DNA from 3 places in the Lactobacillus sp. B4005 genome. Region 3 is predicted to be linked to each of the others. Evidence: riboswitches for the same ligand, from Rfam matches in the RefSeq annotation. Region 3 holds a riboswitch; each other region holds the start of a gene.
The links. Region 3 has a riboswitch for thiamine pyrophosphate ahead of thiM (hydroxyethylthiazole kinase). Riboswitches for the same ligand answer to the same signal wherever they lie in the genome.
Positions count from the first base shown of each region.

Region 1: it holds a riboswitch for thiamine pyrophosphate, as region 3 does, so the genes downstream of both, J3U73_RS06925 (ATP-binding cassette domain-containing protein) here and thiM (hydroxyethylthiazole kinase) in region 3, are expected to answer to the same signal.
Region 2: it holds a riboswitch for thiamine pyrophosphate, as region 3 does, so the genes downstream of both, J3U73_RS00200 (ECF transporter S component) here and thiM (hydroxyethylthiazole kinase) in region 3, are expected to answer to the same signal.

Region 1 is NZ_JAFNOZ010000002.1:515,628-521,733, forward strand. Features, by position in the region: gene J3U73_RS06900 (iron-sulfur cluster biosynthesis family protein) at 198-554, opposite strand; gene J3U73_RS06905 (SLC13 family permease) at 766-1,866, shown strand; gene J3U73_RS06910 (LemA family protein) at 1,975-2,544, shown strand; gene htpX (zinc metalloprotease HtpX) at 2,561-3,457, shown strand; gene J3U73_RS06920 (AraC family transcriptional regulator) at 3,515-4,453, opposite strand; TPP riboswitch at 4,621-4,711, shown strand; gene J3U73_RS06925 (ATP-binding cassette domain-containing protein) at 4,761-6,106, shown strand, end outside.
Region 2 is NZ_JAFNOZ010000001.1:14,762-20,867, forward strand. Features, by position in the region: gene hpt (hypoxanthine phosphoribosyltransferase) at 12-581, opposite strand; gene J3U73_RS00195 (M42 family metallopeptidase) at 809-1,891, shown strand; TPP riboswitch at 1,962-2,053, shown strand; gene J3U73_RS00200 (ECF transporter S component) at 2,099-2,677, shown strand; gene J3U73_RS00205 (hypothetical protein) at 2,936-3,097, opposite strand; gene J3U73_RS00210 (PTS system mannose/fructose/sorbose family transporter subunit IID) at 3,219-4,046, opposite strand; gene J3U73_RS00215 (PTS mannose/fructose/sorbose/N-acetylgalactosamine transporter subunit IIC) at 4,036-4,827, opposite strand; gene J3U73_RS00220 (PTS sugar transporter subunit IIB) at 4,843-5,301, opposite strand; gene J3U73_RS00225 (PTS sugar transporter subunit IIA) at 5,323-5,754, opposite strand; gene J3U73_RS00230 (SIS domain-containing protein) at 5,747-6,106, opposite strand, start outside.
Region 3 is NZ_JAFNOZ010000003.1:69,324-75,429, reverse strand. Features, by position in the region: gene J3U73_RS07620 (FAD-binding protein) at 1-1,454, opposite strand, end outside; gene J3U73_RS07615 (NAD(P)-dependent alcohol dehydrogenase) at 1,480-2,598, opposite strand; gene tenA (thiaminase II) at 3,334-3,996, opposite strand; TPP riboswitch at 4,124-4,225, shown strand; gene thiM (hydroxyethylthiazole kinase) at 4,301-5,089, shown strand; gene thiD (bifunctional hydroxymethylpyrimidine kinase/phosphomethylpyrimidine kinase) at 5,104-5,913, shown strand; gene thiE (thiamine phosphate synthase) at 5,923-6,106, shown strand, end outside.

The DNA.
Region 1 (6,106 bases), on a different contig from region 3:
ATTTTATAACATCGCCATATTTTTATAATACATTATATATTATTTTTAGCAAGCGCTTTCTATATTTTTTATAAATATTTTATATTAATGTATATAAAATATTAGCTGATCTAATTAACTAAAGAATTTTCTCCAAAAAAAAGACAATCAAAACTGATTGTCTCCAACAATGGATTTAAATACTATAACTATACTTTTTAATGTTTATTTATTGTCATTGCGCCGTCAATAACACCACTATCATCTGACAAGCTCATTGCTGCATTTTTCACATCAACAACTAGGTCATTGCCAAGATATTGCATTTCAGCAGGACTAGTGTAAATCTTAAGACCAGCATTGTTTTCAACTTCAATTGAGAAATCAGGATCCTGTTTATCCAAAATTACAAATTGGAAACGTGAGCCAGCAGCACAAGAACCGCCAACATCAGAGTATTTGTTTGAACCATCATTCAAAGATAGCAAAACAATTTGACCGTCCTCAACTTGGTTTTTTACTTTATCTGCAGCAGCAGATTTAATATTAACATTAACTGTTTCTGAATTACTCATAATAAAAATTCCTCCTAATCAATGCCTGTTTCCTCAAGTATAGGGTGGAACAAGTTCAGAAGTCAAAAGTTATGTTTATGGGCCCTTTTTATCCGCTATTTATTTTATGGTTTTTTTTCTATCCAAATATTTATATTGCGTATACAGGAAAAAAAGCTCAAAATGGATATAGCAACTATAGATGATTGTAACTTGTGAAAGGGGACATTTTATGACCGTCTTAAAAAAGATCTTTAGCGATAAAATTCTGCAAATTACCGTTGTGGTGACGGTAATCAGTCTTTTCTTTGCTAGACCTCGGCTGGCGGATATTAACTTACACACAATCTTTTCTGTCGCCGCGATGTTAATTATTATTCAAATTTATGCTTACCTGCATGTTCTCGATGTACTAGCTTACAAATTAACTAGTATTGCTGATAACATGCGCAAGCTCAATATCCTGTTTACGCTACTGGCGATTATTTCTGGGATGTTTTTGGGTAATGACATAACAGCGCTTACATTAATTCCCTTATATTTAAACATTGCTAAAAGATGCGATTTACCGCAAATTCTACCAGTTACCTTAATCGGAATGGGAGCCAATATCGGGGCCGCATTTACTCCGTGGGGTAACCCACATAACATTTTTCTTGTTAGCAAATATTCCGTCACTGCATTAGAATTTTTCTCATGGTCACTGCCATACCTGCTTGCAGCTGTTGTGATTACTTTCATCATTTTTCACTTTATCCCCCAGAAAAAAATTCCCGTTCAGGACGTCAAACAGATTAATATCAGCGTACGCCCAACTGTGATCACTACCGCAGTTTTTGCTTTATTCTTTTTGGGTGTTTTCAAAGTTATTAACGTTGCAATCCCAATGATTGTAGCAGCTGTTTTAGCTTTAATAATTAATCCGCGCATTTTGTTAAAAATCGACTACGCCTTGCTGCTAACCTTTACTTGCTTCTTTATCTTTATTAGCGATATCCAGCAGATTCCAATGATTGTTACCCTGATTCACACCATGGTCAACTCTGAGACATCTACCTACTTTACTTCTATTATCTCTAGTCAAATCATTAGCAACGTTCCAGCAACCATTTTAGTCGGCAAGTTTACCACATTTGCCAAAGCCCTCTTTTTGGGATCAAATATCGGTGGCTTCGGTTCACCAATTGGTTCTATGGCCAATATGCTTGTTTTAAAAACTTTTACTCAAAATGCAACTGTTTCCCGCAGTGAATTTTTCAAAAAATGGCTATTAATGCAATACGCCGGTTTAATCATCTTGACACTAATTGGCTGGGCATTGATACTACTATAAAACTTAATAATTATTAAAGCTTTACCTGCAAATGCTGCTAAAGCTTTTTTTAATACTCAAGTTTAACTTTATCAGTTATAATTGAATAAAACATAAGGAGGAAAAATTATGTCAAATTCAACTTGGTTAATAATAATTATTGCGATTATTGTTATCCTGCTCATCGCAATTTATATTGCAATCTATAACGGCTTACAAAAAGCTAAAGTTTACACTGACGAATCTTGGAGCCAGATTGATGTGCAATTAAAGCGGCGCAATGATTTGATTCCTAATTTAGTTGAAACTACTAAGGGTTATGCCAAGCATGAAAGTGAAACTCTGGAAAGAGTTGTTCAATTGCGGAACCAGTTGACTGCTATTCCAAGTGATGATCATGCCCAAACGTTAAAGGTTTCTAACCAAATTTCTGATACTTTGAGATCAATCTTTGCTTTATCGGAAAATTATCCTGATTTAAAAGCTAACCAGAACTTTGCTCAACTGCAGGAAGAATTAACCAACACTGAAAATAAAATTGCTTATTCACGGCAACTTTACAATTCATCTGCAGCTCTTTACGATCAAAAGTTGTTAACTTTTCCTTCCAATATCGTTGCTAATATCCACGGATTCCGCAAAGTTGATTACTTACAAACGAGTGAAGCTGAAAAAGAAGTACCTAAAGTTAAATTTTAAGCAATAGGTCAATTTTATGTTATTTCAACAAATTGCCAGCAACAAACGCAAAACTACTGGCATCTTGATTTTATTCGTCATTATTCTCGCCTTAGTTGGTGCCGGATTAGGTTTTATCTGGGGCAATCGACCTTTATTAGGGGTTATTATTGCGCTTATTTTTAGTGCAATTTACATGTTAATTGTCTTGCCTAATCCCGCTAATATGGTTATGAGTCTAAATCATGCTCAAGAAATTCATGAACAAGATAACCCCGTTTTATGGCACATTGTTCAAGATATGGCGCTAGTCGGCAAAGTACCAATGCCACGCGTTTTTATTATCAATGATCCTAGTCCTAATGCTTTTGCAACCGGACGGGATCCAAACCATTCTGCGGTTGCTGTCACCCAGGGCTTACTTGACATGATGAATCGCGAGGAACTTGAGGGCGTTTTAGGTCACGAAATCTCACATATTAGAAATTATGATATCTTGGTTTCCACTATTGCAGCCGTACTGGTTGGTGTCATTTCATATTTATCAGGTATTGCCAGTCGCTATATTTGGTGGATTGATGATGATCGCGACAGTGATAACGATAATGGCAATACTATTGTCGTTATTTTCAAAATCGTGGCGATCATTTTTGTACTTATTTTAGGACCTATTTGTGCCAGTCTTGCTCAGATGGCTTTATCACGCAACCGTGAATATTTAGCAGATGCTTCTTCAGTTGAGTTGACCCGTAATCCTCACGGTTTGATTTCTGCTTTGACAAAAATTGACGGTTCTGACCCCATGAAAGCTGCTGATCCAAGTAGTGCTGGCATGTATATCGAAGATCCGCTACGTAAGCGGCATGGTCTTACCCACTTATTCGACAGTCACCCGCCTACAAGTGACCGAATTAAACGTTTAGAAAAAATGTAACTTAAAAAGGAGCGCTCTGCAAAATAGTCCGCTCCTTTTTTAATAAAAATATTGCTCTTACTTTAAATTGATATTGGCCTGTCTAAACAGTTCCGCACGCATTTGTACCGGCGTTTCATGGTAATATTCATTAAATTTTTTGTAAAAGAACGATTTACCGTTATAACCGACCCGCGCGATGATTTCTTTAACCGAAATGTCAGGTCGAGCAAGCAAATTGCGTGCCTCCTGCATGCGGCGTTCATCAACATGTTCAACAAAGCTCTTACCAGTTTTTTGCTTAACTAAACTGGAAAAGTAATTTGGGTTGAGTCCAAAGTGTTCTGCTGTTTCATTTAAAGTAATATCAGTATAATTTGCATCAATGTAACGCTCTAACGCCGTTTGCGCAAACTTATGTTGATTAACTGGCGCTGTTTCCAAGTCTTGATTTCTAATTGCCGTAATCACGAGTATCCGCAATTCTGCGGCAATAATACTGCGCGTAAAAAGATTGTGGTTTAAATATTCATCAATAACTTTTTTCATTAACTGACTCGGTCGCGACATTTGTGAGCAGCGCAAACTTAATAGTCTCTTAGTCTTGAGAATCTGAACAAGCTGTTCGGCTACTTTTTGTTCACGTGAATTGAGCGTTGCTTTTTCTCCCCAAAAATCCGCGCAATTAACCTTTGAACTAAATTCTAATTTGACCAAAAGATCATTTTTCCCTTGTTTTTCGACCTCATAGCCACATTTTTCTTGCAAAAACAGCAAATTACCCGCTTTTAAAGTTAAGTTTTGTCCGTTAATTTTAGTTTTTGCCATGCCTTCAGCTTCGTACAAAATTGTGGGATTGCTGGTTTGGTACCGGTGAATACCCGTATTATGATTTTCAAGGTAAACCCTAAACAGGTTAAAGGCCTTGTTTCCGGGCTTTAGCCGGACTTCATTCGTATCCGCATTAGTTGAATCCAATACACTTGCCAAATATTGTTCTAGCTTAACTGCTGCCATGATGTCACCTTCTAATTAGTAATTTATTTTCATAATTTTATTATATAGCAAAAAGCGCCGCTATTTATATGTTTTTAACATCTGTGATAGAAGTTGAGCCTTAAGTGCTATTAAGGGAGCCTAATTTGCCGCAACTAGACAAGAAAATTGCTTTTATGTATAATTGACCTGAAATATTGGGGTGCCATCTTGGCTGAGAATATACCCACTGAACCTGCTATGGATAATGCCAGCGAAGGGAAAAGTATTGAATTTTAACGTCGCCTGGCTTTTATGCCATGGCGACTTTTTTAGATTGGTTAAAAAATTGCTGAAAACTAAAAACCTTACTTTTTCATATGATGAAAAAAAGCCTATTTTGCAAGATGTTAATCTTAATATCCCGACGGACAAATTTTCCTTATTAATCGGGCCAACAGGTTGCGGTAAATCGACGCTATTAAAAATTTTAGCTGGCCTTTATCCTAAATATGCTGGTAAAGTTAGTGGAACTGTCGATCTTAATGGGCTTAAGAGTGCAATGATGTTTCAAAATGCTGGCGAACAATTCACAATGGCAACACCGCGTGAGGAGATCATTTTTGCACTTGAAAACCTGGAAATTGACCGTGAGCACTACTCAAAACGATTGCAAAAAGCAACTTCTTTTGCCCAGATCGACCAGCTGCTTGATCAAAAAATCAATACTATGTCTGGCGGTGAGCAACAACGAGTAGCCCTTGCTGTTTTAATTGCAATGGATGTCGATCTTTTTCTGCTTGATGAGCCTTTTGCCAGTTGCGACCCTGTTGCCCGCCAATTTTTAATTAAAAAGTTGGCTCATCTTCGTGATTTAGGAAAAACAATTATTCTAAGCGACCATGTTCTAGCCGATTATGAGGGTATTTGTGACTGTTTGTTTAAATTTACCGGTCACCAGGTTACTGCCTTAAGCACTGCCGAAAAAAAGCAGCTTCTTCGACAAAATGACCACCACGAGCTTTATTCTTTTGCCCTACCAACTAATGAAACAAGCTGCTTTGAACTTACTAATACCTTAATTAAGCAGAACCGGTTACTGTTAAAACAGGAGCACCTAAAGATTGTGGCAGGCAAAGCCACTTTAATTACTGGCCCTAATGGTGTGGGGAAAACATCGCTTTTCAATGCGCTAACCAAGATGCTCACATACACTGGTAGTTTGACTTACCGCCAAAAAGAAATTCGCAACTTGCGCATGCGAAAATATTTGCGTCAAGTCGGGCAGATATTTCAAAGTGCAAGTGATCAATTTATTAACGTTTCCGTTGAAGATGAACTTAACCTAAGTAAAAAAATGCGCACCAGCAACTTTTATTCCGATCAAAAAATTGCGAAAGAGGTGAAAGACCTTGATCTTGACCAGACACTAGACCAAGTCGTCTACTCACTTTCGGGCGGTCAACAAAAGAAATTACAAATTTTATTAATGCTAATTGCTGATCAAGACGTTTTATTAATTGATGAGCCCTTAAGCGGTTTAGATCACCAATCGGCACAAAAAGTAATGGGTCTGTTGCGCGAAAGCCAGGAAAAAAGGGGGCAGACACTTCTGATTATCAGCCATGAACTAACTAATTTGGCAGATTGGTGCGATTACCACCTTTTATTTGACCAGCAACAATTAACATACGT
Region 2 (6,106 bases), on a different contig from region 3:
AGCTCCTTTTATTATTTATTGTTAGCTAGCTTGATGACTTCAGGCTTAAGAACGCCAATGTAGCGTAAGTTACGGTAAAAGTTCATAAAATCCAGACCATAGCCTACAACAAACTCGTTTCCGACTTTTGAACCAAAATAATCAACCTTAACATTAACTTTTCGATTAGCTTCCTTATTCAGTAACACGCAGCATTTAACGTTTTTAGCGCCGCGTTTTTGGAGCAAATCCTTCATATATTTCAAGGTTAATCCGGTATCAATGATATCTTCAACGATTAAAACATCACGATCTTTGACATCTGTAGCCAAATCGGAAATGATTTTCACTTCGCCTGAAGATTCAAAACCATCACCGTAACTAGAAACGTCCATAAAATCAATTTCTTCTTTGACGTTCATTTCACGTACCAGGTCAGTTAAAAAGAAAATTGCACCCTTTAATGCACCTATAACTAATGGCTTTTTACCAGCATAGTCTTCAGTTAATTGCTTACCCAATTTGACACACATCAGGTGAATATCATCTTCGGTAAACAATTTATGATCAATAATATTATCAATATTGTCGTTTTTCGGCATTTATTTACCTTTCACTTAAAACTCAAAATTCCTAATAAAATTGATTATATCATTTTTATCGGGAAAAAGGAGCTTGTTTTGAACTTTTTTAGCCATTTTTTACCGAAATTACGGACAAAATTATCAAATTTGCCAAAAGCAGTAGGATTTTTTCAGAAATAGCTTAAATAATTGTTTTTTGCTACAATGAAATTTAAAGTTTAATAAGCGAAAGGTCAATTACAACGATGGAAAAAGAACAAGAAATAAAAATGCTCAAAGCTTTTTCGGATGCTAATTCAACTTCCGGCTTTGAAGGAGAGTTTATCAAATTATTCACTGACACAGTAAAAGATATTGCCGATATAAAAGTTGATGGTATGCTCAACGTTTATGCTGCTAAAAAAGAAAATCAAACTGGTCAGCCAATTATCCAGCTTGATGCCCATTCTGATGCTGTTGGTTTTATAACTCAGGCAGTTAGACCAAACGGAATGATTAAATTTGTTCCGCTTGGCGGCTGGGTTAAATATAATATTCCAGCTTTACGGGTAAAAATTAGAAACCGTGACGGTAAATATGTTCCTGGCGTAGTAGCAACTAAGCCACCGCACTTCATGACTAAAGAAGAACGTGACAATGTACCGGAAGTAGAAAATATGTCAGTTGATGTTGGTTCTAGTTCTCGTGAAGAAACAATTAATGATTATAAAATTGATACTGGTTGTCCCATTTTTGTTGACGTCAAGTGCGAATACAATGAAAAAACCGGTCTTTTCTTCGGTAAGGATTTTGATGACCGGTTTGGTGCAGCTGCAATGGCTGATGTTTTGGATAATCTCAACGGCGAAAAGACTGACTGTAACGTTGTAGCCGCACTTTCGAGTCAAGAAGAAGTCGGCTTACGAGGAGCGTACGTAACAGCTAGAAGTATTAAGCCAGACCTAGGGATTGTGCTTGAATCATGTCCAGCAGATGATACATTTACTCCAAAATGGCTTTCTCAAACAGGCTTAAAGCGTGGACCAATGCTGCGTGATATGGATACCTCATTTTTGCCTAATCCAAAATTCCAACAATACGCATGTGAATTAGCGGATAAAAACAATATTCCATATACTCGTTCGGTTCGGACCGGTGGCGGACAAGATGGTGCGGCAATTTACTATGAAAATGGTGCGCCAACTATTGTTATCGGAATTCCAGTGCGTTACGAGCATTCGGCATACTGCTTCAGCGCATATCAAGACTTTAAGGCCTCAGTTGACTTAACTTGTGCAATTATCCGTGATTTGACTAAAGAAAAGTTGGCTAGTTTTAGTCAGTTTTGATTAAATTGCTAGTTAATTGAATAATTTAAAATGTCTTCTTGATATTGTGTTATAATAGGCAAAAAGATAAGAAAGTCACTAGGGGTGCCACATTTAGCTGAGAAATACCCTCCGAACCTGAACAGGACAATACCTGCGTTAGGGAAGTGTTATTAAGTATATTAGAGTACTCCTACTGACTTAGAATGTTAGTTAGGAGTATTTTTTATGTTTACAAGATCATCAAAATGGAACGTTAAAGCAATTATCCTGATTGCTTTAATTGGAATTATTATGGGAGTAATCTATACTTACGGGTTTAATTGGGCTTACAATTTAATTAAGTTATTACTGCTTCCGACTGGCTTTGCTCCGGTAACAGATACTGTTTTTTCTGGATTATGGCTAATGGCAGCTCCCTTAGCGATGTATTTCGTGCCAACGGTTGGTTCAGGAACAATTGGTGAAACATTGGCAGCAGTTGTCGAAATGGCTATTGGCGGCCAATGGGGTGCAGTAACAATTTTGTCTGGTGTGATTCAAGGAGCAACTAATGAAATTGGCTTTTTTCCGCAAAAAAGTCGGTATCAAGCATTTTCTTGGCAAAGTGTACTAACAGGGGCCTTTTTTGCCGGCCTTGGTAGTTTTATTCCAACGTATTTTTTGTACGGCTGGAGTAAGTATAGCATCCAACTGCAAGTTATCATGTTTATTACTTGTATACTCTCTGCGCTTGTCTTTGACGGCGTTTTGGTAAAATTGATTACTAACTTATTTGATCAGGCCTTAAAACCAAAAATTGCTTAAATTATTGAGCTTTGAAAAAGCTATTTACTTAGACCAATAAAAACGTTGAATTTACAGATACAACGTTTTTATTTGTATATATTACAGTATTTCATCTAAGCGAGCATTCAAATCCAAATGGATCTAAAACTTTTTTTGCTTATAAAAATCATGCGCATAGTTGTGCCTAAGAGGGTAGACAAAAGTTAAAAATGATCTAAGATTAATGCTTATGACCATGAATTTAAAGAAATATTGGCACATGCGCAGTCCGAGTAATCAACTTTGGTGGGAAGAAAATAGTAAAAAGCAGACAAAACTATTTTTGAAGTGAACCCTAAAATTAGGACACTTTATATTAGCTGCAAACTTAGGACCAACTTGATAATCATGCCAAAGATGATAGATTTCAATTTTATCTTGCTTAGATAATTTAGCCATAAAATAACCCCCAAATTTGTCCTAAATTTGGGGGGTCACTTCACAATTTTCAGTGTCTTGTCTGTTTCTTTTTTGTTTAAAGAGCTAGTCTTTCCTGGACTCTTAGTAATTTATCTAAATATTAGCCGAGTAATTTGAAATATGCACCAGCTATACTTAGTAATAGCATGATTAACATAATCCATAAGGGATTCAGTTTTTTCTTTAGTAACCAATAAGTTAATCCGAATACTAACAGTACAGGAATACCTGGGAAAATTCCGTTAAGTAATGATTGAACTGTAGATCCACCCGTTTTTGTTGAACCAACTTTAAAAACGAAATTTACTTTTACCATGTCCATTGTCATTGCACCAACTACAATCATTCCCACAATTGAAGCATACTTGGTAAGTTTACTCATTAGTCCGGATTGTTCAACTTCCGAAATAACATTGGTGCCTAAGCCATACCCTAAAAAAGTACCATAATATCTAAAAAGATAATGCACTGTATTAAAAATCAAAAAGAAAAGAATTGGTCCTAATATATTTCCCTGTAATGCTAGTGGGATGCTTACCCCTGTAGCAATTACTCTAATTGTTCCCCAAAAAAAGCTATCTCCTATTCCACTAAGCGGTCCCATTAGAGCAGTTTTAACGTTTGAAATCGAGCTTTCATCAAAATCTGATTTTAAGGAGTTTTCTTCCTCCATTGCTGCAGCAATTCCCATAGGAAACGTCGAAATATATTGTGTAACGTTATACAATTCCAGATGTCTCTTCATAGCATTAGAAAAGTCTTTTTTCTGTGGATAAAGCTTTTTTAGTAATGGCATCAATGCCCAAGCAAAGCCAACATTTGCCATTCGCTCATAGTTCCATGAATGGTTTAATGGTATGCTACGCCAAAAAATCTTTTGTAAATCAGTTTTTTTAACTTTTCTTTTGTATTCAGGTCTAAAACTCATCAAATCCATCACCATTCTTTCCTGAATTATTTAAAAGCTTTCTATCTGTATCTTCTTTATCAGGGATATAAAGAAGCATGAAGGCAACGATGATAAATGAAAAAATAGCCACTTCAGTTACTGTAAATTTGGTAAATGCAATCACAAAAAAGCCTAAAAAGAAGAACAAAAAATTCTTTTTATTAATAATCATTTTTAATAGCATAGCAAATCCAAGTGCTGGTAAAATGCCAGCGGCAATGTTCATACCCGTTTGGACAAACTCTGGGATAAAGTTGAGCATTTTCTCTACTGCACCAGAACCAAAGTAAAATGCTAAAGGAATAAAAATCAGTCCTGGCCAGCTTTGAATCCAACCTGAAATTAGCATATCGATAGTAAACTTTCTGGTGTTAGCTTCGGCAGCATCTCGATCACACTTATGAATGAAAATAAGCATCACAGGTTGACCTAAAGCTGTGTTTAAGGCTAACATTAGGGTTGCAATTGGAATCCCCATTGTTAGAGCTGCTCCAACGCTTGCATTACTTTGTATTGCCAGTGCTACACCTAAAATTGTGCCTGCAACAGGATCTGGTGGATTATATGCTCCAACTGAAATTGATCCCAACATCGCCAGTTCTAAAGTTGCACCCATAATTACCCCTGAAGTCAAATCGCCCATGGCTAGACCAACCAATGGACCAAGAATTATCGGCCTTTGAATATAACTTGTACCTAAGAACCATTCACTATATCCTAAAAATGATAGTAAAAAAATTAAAAAAGTTTTTAAAATCAAGTTAATGCCTCCTATTTATTTAAATGAATGCTTTGTATCATCAGGAATCATTTGTGCAAAAACATTTACTCCGTGATTAACCATTTCTTGAATAAGAGCAGCTTCTTGATCATTAAGGTAGACGCTGTTACTAAATTTTGTTGTGTTCTTTCTAAAAGATACATTGCCTAAATTTAGTTCTTTGAAATTAGTACAATTGATTATTTTTTCTGCAATGGCAACTGTTTCGCATACAATAAGTAATGAGTATTTATCTGTAACACCACTTCTTAATTGTTCTATTGCTTCAGATGTCGTTTTAGCGACTACTTTTACTCCGCTAGGTTTCGCTAGTGCAATTGTTTGCTTTCGCATCTTATCTTTTTTTAACGTATCACTAACCAATAAAATCGCATCAATATTTAAGTTTGATGTCCATGAAACAGCAACTTGACCATGTAGCAAGCGATAATCTACTCTGATCAATTTGATCATAATAATCTTTTCCTTTCATAATTAAAATTCATCCAAATTATTTACCACTTTTTTCTTACTTAGTTCATTACAATAAATAATTCCATTTTTAGATTCGGTAATAGCCTTTTTTATCTCATTCTCTATGTTATTTCCTTTCACATTTGTAATTAAAGATAAAACTAAAGGAAGATTTATCCCAGTTATTAGATGAATGCGACAATCATTTGCAAGAATTTTCATAATGTGATTATTAACGCTACCACCAAATAAATCTGTAAGGATTATGATGCCATCAACATTTAACTGAGCCAAATAAGTATCAATTATTTGGTCAAAATTTTTACAATTTGTGGTATAAGCAGAAAAATAAGCAATATTTTTCTGTTTACCCGCAATAAATTCGATTGTTTTTTTGAATCCCGCAGCTAATTCACTATGTGTAGCAATTACAATTTCAATTTTTTTATACATCTTTTAGCACACCCTGACTGCCCATCTTTTGATGAAAAGCTGGATCTTTAGGAATACTTGGATCAATACCGCTGATTTCTGGTACCAAGGCGGCGATGACTTGAAAAACAATTGGATAAATGAAGGTTTCAAACTGTGGTAGAATGTCTAAACCATAGCTAAAAATTTTATCCTCACTCGGTCCATTACCTCTAACAAGATAAATTTTTTCGGTCCATTCGCCCAAGATCTTAACAAGAAGATTAATCTTAGGCTCAGTACCATCGTCAATGAAAAATAAGGTTGACTGATTATTAACCGCATTGTAAATACCATGAATAAACTCATTAAATTCATATCCTGTTATTGGCAG
Region 3 (6,106 bases):
AAGCCGCCAAAACCAGCAACCGTAGTCGGATAACCTTCAACTACGTAATACGGGCCATCCTTAGCTACCGCAACGATATCATCACGACCAAATTCCACATCTTCTTTACCCACAAATGAGTTATACCGTTCAGCTGTTTTCAAAAGAGTTTGATAATCGCATCCAATTACCTCAGCTACTTCAGCTAAAGAGACACACTTTTTTGCTTCCACAACCTGACTAGCTGCTTCAAAGGAAGGATTGTTTTTATCAAAAATCCAGAAAAACTTATTTCCTTTTGATTTTAATGCATCATTGTACATTAAGGAATAGTGCTGGCCCTCTTTAGTGAATCTTCTACCTAAATTATTAACAGCAAGAGCTTTACCCAAAATGATTAGGGAATTTGCACCACCACCTACGGAAAGATAATTCGCGGTCATAATGCCCATTACACCATCTTTAAATTCAGTTGCGGCATGCAAATTCTTAGTCAAACCGATATAATCAGCATTGTTGTATGGTGTAGAAAGTGACCTTGTGCCCTTAGCACTCGGTGCATATTCATCACGAACCTTGCGAGCACCATCAAAACCACCAACTGCAATCACTACTGCTTTACATTTAATATCGTAATTGTCATATTTGCCCTTAGTTGTGACACCAGTAACTGCATTGCCAGAAGTTTTAATTTCTTCATGAGTTTGCTCATAAAGAACTGGAATATTTAATTCCTTCACTCGTTTAATTACCGGTCCCATAATTGCTACAGGACCGAGCTCAAAATTAATATGCGTTCTTGGCTTTTTAGATATACCTAACGGCATTGCAGTAAATTTCACGCCATATTTGTCTGCATAATAATCAACGGCCGCTCCTGAATTTTTAGCGATCACTTTAATTAGATCATGATTAACTTTTCCACCATCTTTTTTGGCAAAGTCTTCGTAAAAATGAATTAAATTCTCAGGGTCATTATCTTGATCCCTATTAAATTTGCTACCAGTTGCATACATAAATCCACCGGAAACCACTGAATTTCCACCTAAGCGGCCAGTTTTTTCAATTAAAACAACATCCGCACCATTTTCTTTGGCTGTAATTGCAGCATCTAAACCTGCAAGACCAGTACCAAAAACGATTACATCAGTCGCAATCTGATGGTCCTTTTGGACAATTTTTTCATGATTTGCAAATTCGGTACTTTTTGCTCCTGCTTCAATTAGTGCCTTTCTGACGGCGCTAGTTATTCCCTGAGAAGTAAATGTTGCTCCTGTAACTGCATCAACTTCAGTTGATTGGTTTTCAAGTATTTTTTGTGGAATTAAATTAAGTGCATTATCAGATAGAAGTGCCGTTTCCTGATGCTCAATTACCTCTATGTCAGTAATTTTTCCGCTACTTAAAGATACGGACACCTTAATATCTCCATTATGTCCTGGTGCTGTTTTTTGATATAAGCCATCTTTTACCATCGCTAATTCTCCTTAAGCAAATGCTTTATTTATATTGATTATCAAATACAATAATTGGTTTAATCGTACTGCCTTCCACAGAGGCTTTAATAGCTTGATTAATCTCCTCTGGTTTGTAAAATTTAACAATTTTGTCAATTGGAAACCTACCTGCATGGTACAAATCAATCATTTCAGGAATAAATTCTTGTGGAACCGAGTCGCCTTCAATAATGCCAGAAATACTCTTTGATGCCGCTAGAATGTCTATCATCGGACTAAGCTCTTTAATAGTTTTTGTTCCCATCGCAACAACTGCAAATTGTCCCTTTATCGTTAGCGCAGTCAAACCTTGTTTCATTACTTCAGGTTCACCAGTAGTGTCAATAACATAGTTCAAACCTTCGCTACCTACAATCTCATTAATTTTATCAATTATGTTTTCCTGAGTATTATTAATAGTTTCAGTAGCCCCAAAATCTCTAGAAATTTTTAGTCTCATATTGTTCTTGTCTATTGCGATTACATGTTTACAATTAGAAACAGCAGCACCCATAATTGCAGCTAAACCTACAGAACCGGTTCCTAAAACGGCTAAGTTAGAGTTGACTTCAGGTTTTATAGCATTAAGAACTGTACCGGCTCCTGTCATATAGCCACATCCTAAAGGACCAGCTAAGCGTAAATCCAAGTCATTCGGTACCTTGACCAAATTGTTTACATTGGCAACAATATGGTCCCCAAAAGAAGATTGACCAAAAAATACACCTATATCTTGCCCGTCCTGCTTATGCAGACGATAGGTACCATCCAGCATTGGTCCACCACTAGTATTTAATTTGTTAAAGTTAACACATGATCCTGGCAGGCCATTTCTACAGAATCGACAATTTCCATCATATGCAAAGCCAACTACAACGTGATCGCCTTTTTTGAAATCAGTTACATTTCTTCCAACCTTTTCAATAATTCCGGCTCCTTCATGGCCCAAAATAACTGGCATTTGAATTGGAAACCCACCATTTTGAAATTCAATATCACTATGACATATGCCTGATGCAACAGTCTTTATTAAAACCTCATTACTTTTAGGGTCATCTAGGACAACCTCTTCCAAGTTCAAATCAGAATCTGATCTATTTAAAACGGCTGCTTTGATTTTCATGGTAATAACCTCTTCATTCTAAAATACTAAGCTTCGCTATTTTACTATGTTACTTATATCACATAACCGCTTACATTTTAATATAATTTACAAAAATTTAAACAAGTAATTTTGATTATAAAATTCAATTAAAGATTGCTTTTCAATCGAATTTTATGAAAGTGCAAGTAATTTTTTAGAAAAAGTAGAATATATAATTTTAATATTTGAGATATATTTCTCGTTAGGAAAAAGGGTAAAATTTAAGCAAAAAATGTTGATTTAAGCACAAACCACGGTTTAATTGTTTAATTTAGCAATCCCTAAATAGCAGTGTTAAAAATATTAAGATAGGTGTTAAACATGATTTACTCATTATTCTAGGCTGCAAACTTGGGTATTCATCACAGTTACAAATATTGAACAAAAATTATGCTACGAGTTTAGAGGCATTAAATAATTTTATTAGCTTAATTTTATTTGTTTCGCCATTTGCACTAATATCAACCTGGTAAGAGAAACTAACCGTCAAAACAAAAAGTCGAAATCAACTAATTTTAAAGAAAAAATAAGCAAAAGATCTTTGACACATTATTTATCAAAACAAAGCTTGCATTTGTAGAGTTTAAAAATAATATGTTAAGCAAAATTGTTTTATAAAAGTATTGACTGTTTATATAGACTTTTTACTAAATAATTAGTTCCGAAATCTGAAAATTACTTTTTTAATTAAAACAATTCTTTAGGTCAGAAAAGCTATTGCCACTGCTCCTGCTCATACGCCATTTGCCAAAACCGGCATTCATAATAGCTGCTGCGCACAAAGGCTTTCTGCATCTGCCCACGCTCTCGTTCTGAAGCTTGAGCAGCTAAGTCATTGGTCAACTTTAACATGCGACTGACATTGACGTCATACCAGTCGCTATCATAGGTCTCGATCCATTTCTGGTAAAGTGCAACCGGTGAACCCGTTTGCGCCAATGCTTGACCAATTTCCTGGTAAAGCCAGTAGCAAGGCAAAATGGCACAGACACAAGGAGCAAGGCCATCTTTTTCAAGCGTTTTAAACAGATGATTGACATAGGCATACGCCGTTGGTGCTGCGTCAGTTTCTTTAATCTCATTGGATGTGACTTTTAATTCCGCTAAAAAATGCTGTTGCATCGTTATTTCACATTCTTGCAAATCTTGGGCACCTGCCAGCAAGAATCGTTGCACTTCTTGACTAGTAGTTTTCTTTGCCATTAGCCGGTGAATTTTGCTAAATTCAGCTAAATAGTACCTGTCTTGCAATAAGTAAAACCGAAAAGTAGCCAATGGCAATTGGCCACTTTGCAGCTCTTTAACAAAGGGCTGCTCCATGCTTTTTTTCCACAGATCCTTTGCCGCATAACGCAATTGTGCTGTAAATTCAGTCATTATTATCTCCCTCGCCCAATTAATAGTTGCGTGTTTCTTAGTAGTTAGTTTACCTTAGTCGAGTCACTGCAGCAATTCGGTTAAATTAGTTATTGTCTTGCCCAGCAAAAGTCGCTATAATTGAAACCGATAACACGAGGGGTGCCTTTTTGAAGGCTGAGATGGCGGATAGCCAGACCCTTTGAACCTGTAAGCTAATTCTTGCGTAGGAACGTGTCAAAAATCCACTTATGCTTTGACACAAATATGTCAAAGCTTTTTTATTGACCTAAAATCGGCGCAGGAGATTTTTAAAGGAGAGATTATGAAACTAGATCTGTTAGCTAAATTACGTGAAACTAATCCAATTGTTCTTAATGCCGCCAATTTTGTGACCGTTCAAGATGTCGCTAACGGCTTAAATGCGCTGGGTGCCTCGCCCATCATGAGTAAGGAAATTGCTGAGGTCGAAGAAATGTTTCAGATGGCATCAAGCATTGCCATTAACCTCGGGACTTTGACTAAATTGCAAATTATGCAAATGAAAGAAATGGGGCTACTTGCCGCGCAAGCTCAAAAACCGGTTGTCCTTGATCCCGTTGCCGTTGGCGCAGTCAATTACCGCCTGCAAACCGCACAAAAATTGCTAGAAGCTTTCCCAGCTACAATCATTCGTGGCAACGCTGGTGAAATTGCCGCTTTAGGTGGTTTTGCCTGGAATGCCAAAGGTATTGATGCGGGTTCAGGCAGTGGCGATCTTGACGAAATTACGCGTAAAACTGCGCAAAAATTGCATTGTACAATTATTGCCAGTGGCGTAACAGACACGATTAGCGATGGTCAAAATATCGCTCATGTTTACAATGGTACCCCGCTATTTCAGGCACACGTTGGTTCAGGTGACATGCTCTCAAGCATTGTTGCCGCCTTTGCGGCCGTCTGCGATAATTCTTTTGAAGCTGCGCAAACAGCTTGCCTAGTTTTTGCAGCTACTGGAGAATTGCTCGTTAATGATCATCCTGAAGTAGGTCCTGGCACATTTAGCATGTATTTGATGGATTATTTAGCTAAAGTCAAAGAAACCGAGATTACAGCTATTGCTAAATTTGATTAAGGAGGTTAGCAATAATGACAGAAGAACTAAATTCATTTCCCCAAGTTTTGACCATTGCTGGGACTGATTCCGGTGGTGGAGCCGGAATTATGGCGGATCTAAAAACTTTTCAGATGCAACATGTTTTTGGGACAGCGGTGGTTGTAGCTGTGACTGCCCAAAATACGCTCGGAGTCCAAGACTCGTTTTTATTACCACTTGAAATGGTCGATGCCCAATTTGCGTCATTAGCCTCAGACTTTAAGATTAAGGCTTGTAAAACGGGGATGTTGGGAGATGCAGCGCACGTCCATCAAGTAGCTCTTAATCTGCAAAAATATGACTTTGGTCCGGTAACCATCGACCCAGTTATGGTGGCTAAAGGCGGAGCGCCTCTTCTTAGCCAAGATGCTATTGCCACCGTTAAAAATGAGCTATTGCCGCTAGCTAACCTCATTACGCCTAACTTGCCTGAAGCAGAAGCTCTTACCGGAATTAAGGCTACTAGTGAACAAGAATATCCCCAATTAGCACGAAGCTTGCAAAAAATGGGTGTAAAAAACGTGCTTATTAAAGGCGGACATTCTAACGCCGAAATTGTGCGCGATTACGCTTTATTAGCAGATGGCACCGACTTTTGGGTTAGCAGTCCACGGACGCACACTAACAGGACTCACGGCACTGGTGATACTCTTGCAGCCGCCATTACTGCTCAATTAGCTCTGGGCCATACTCTCAGTGAAGCAATTAAAATCGGCAAACAGTATGTCACCAAGGCGATTGAACAAACGATTCAGGTTGGTCACGGTCATGGACCACTTAATCATTGGGTTAAGGTAGATTAGGAGGAGATTATGGCTCAATTTAACGCAACACAATTAACCGCATATTTCGTCTGCGGGACACAAGACTTGCCAGCCGGAAAGACTTTACCTGAATTGGTCGAAGAAGCTTTAAAAGCAGGTATCACTGCTTATCAGTTTCGTGATAAAGGACCAAAGTCAACGTTAAACGAAGATGACCGCTTACCAATGGCAA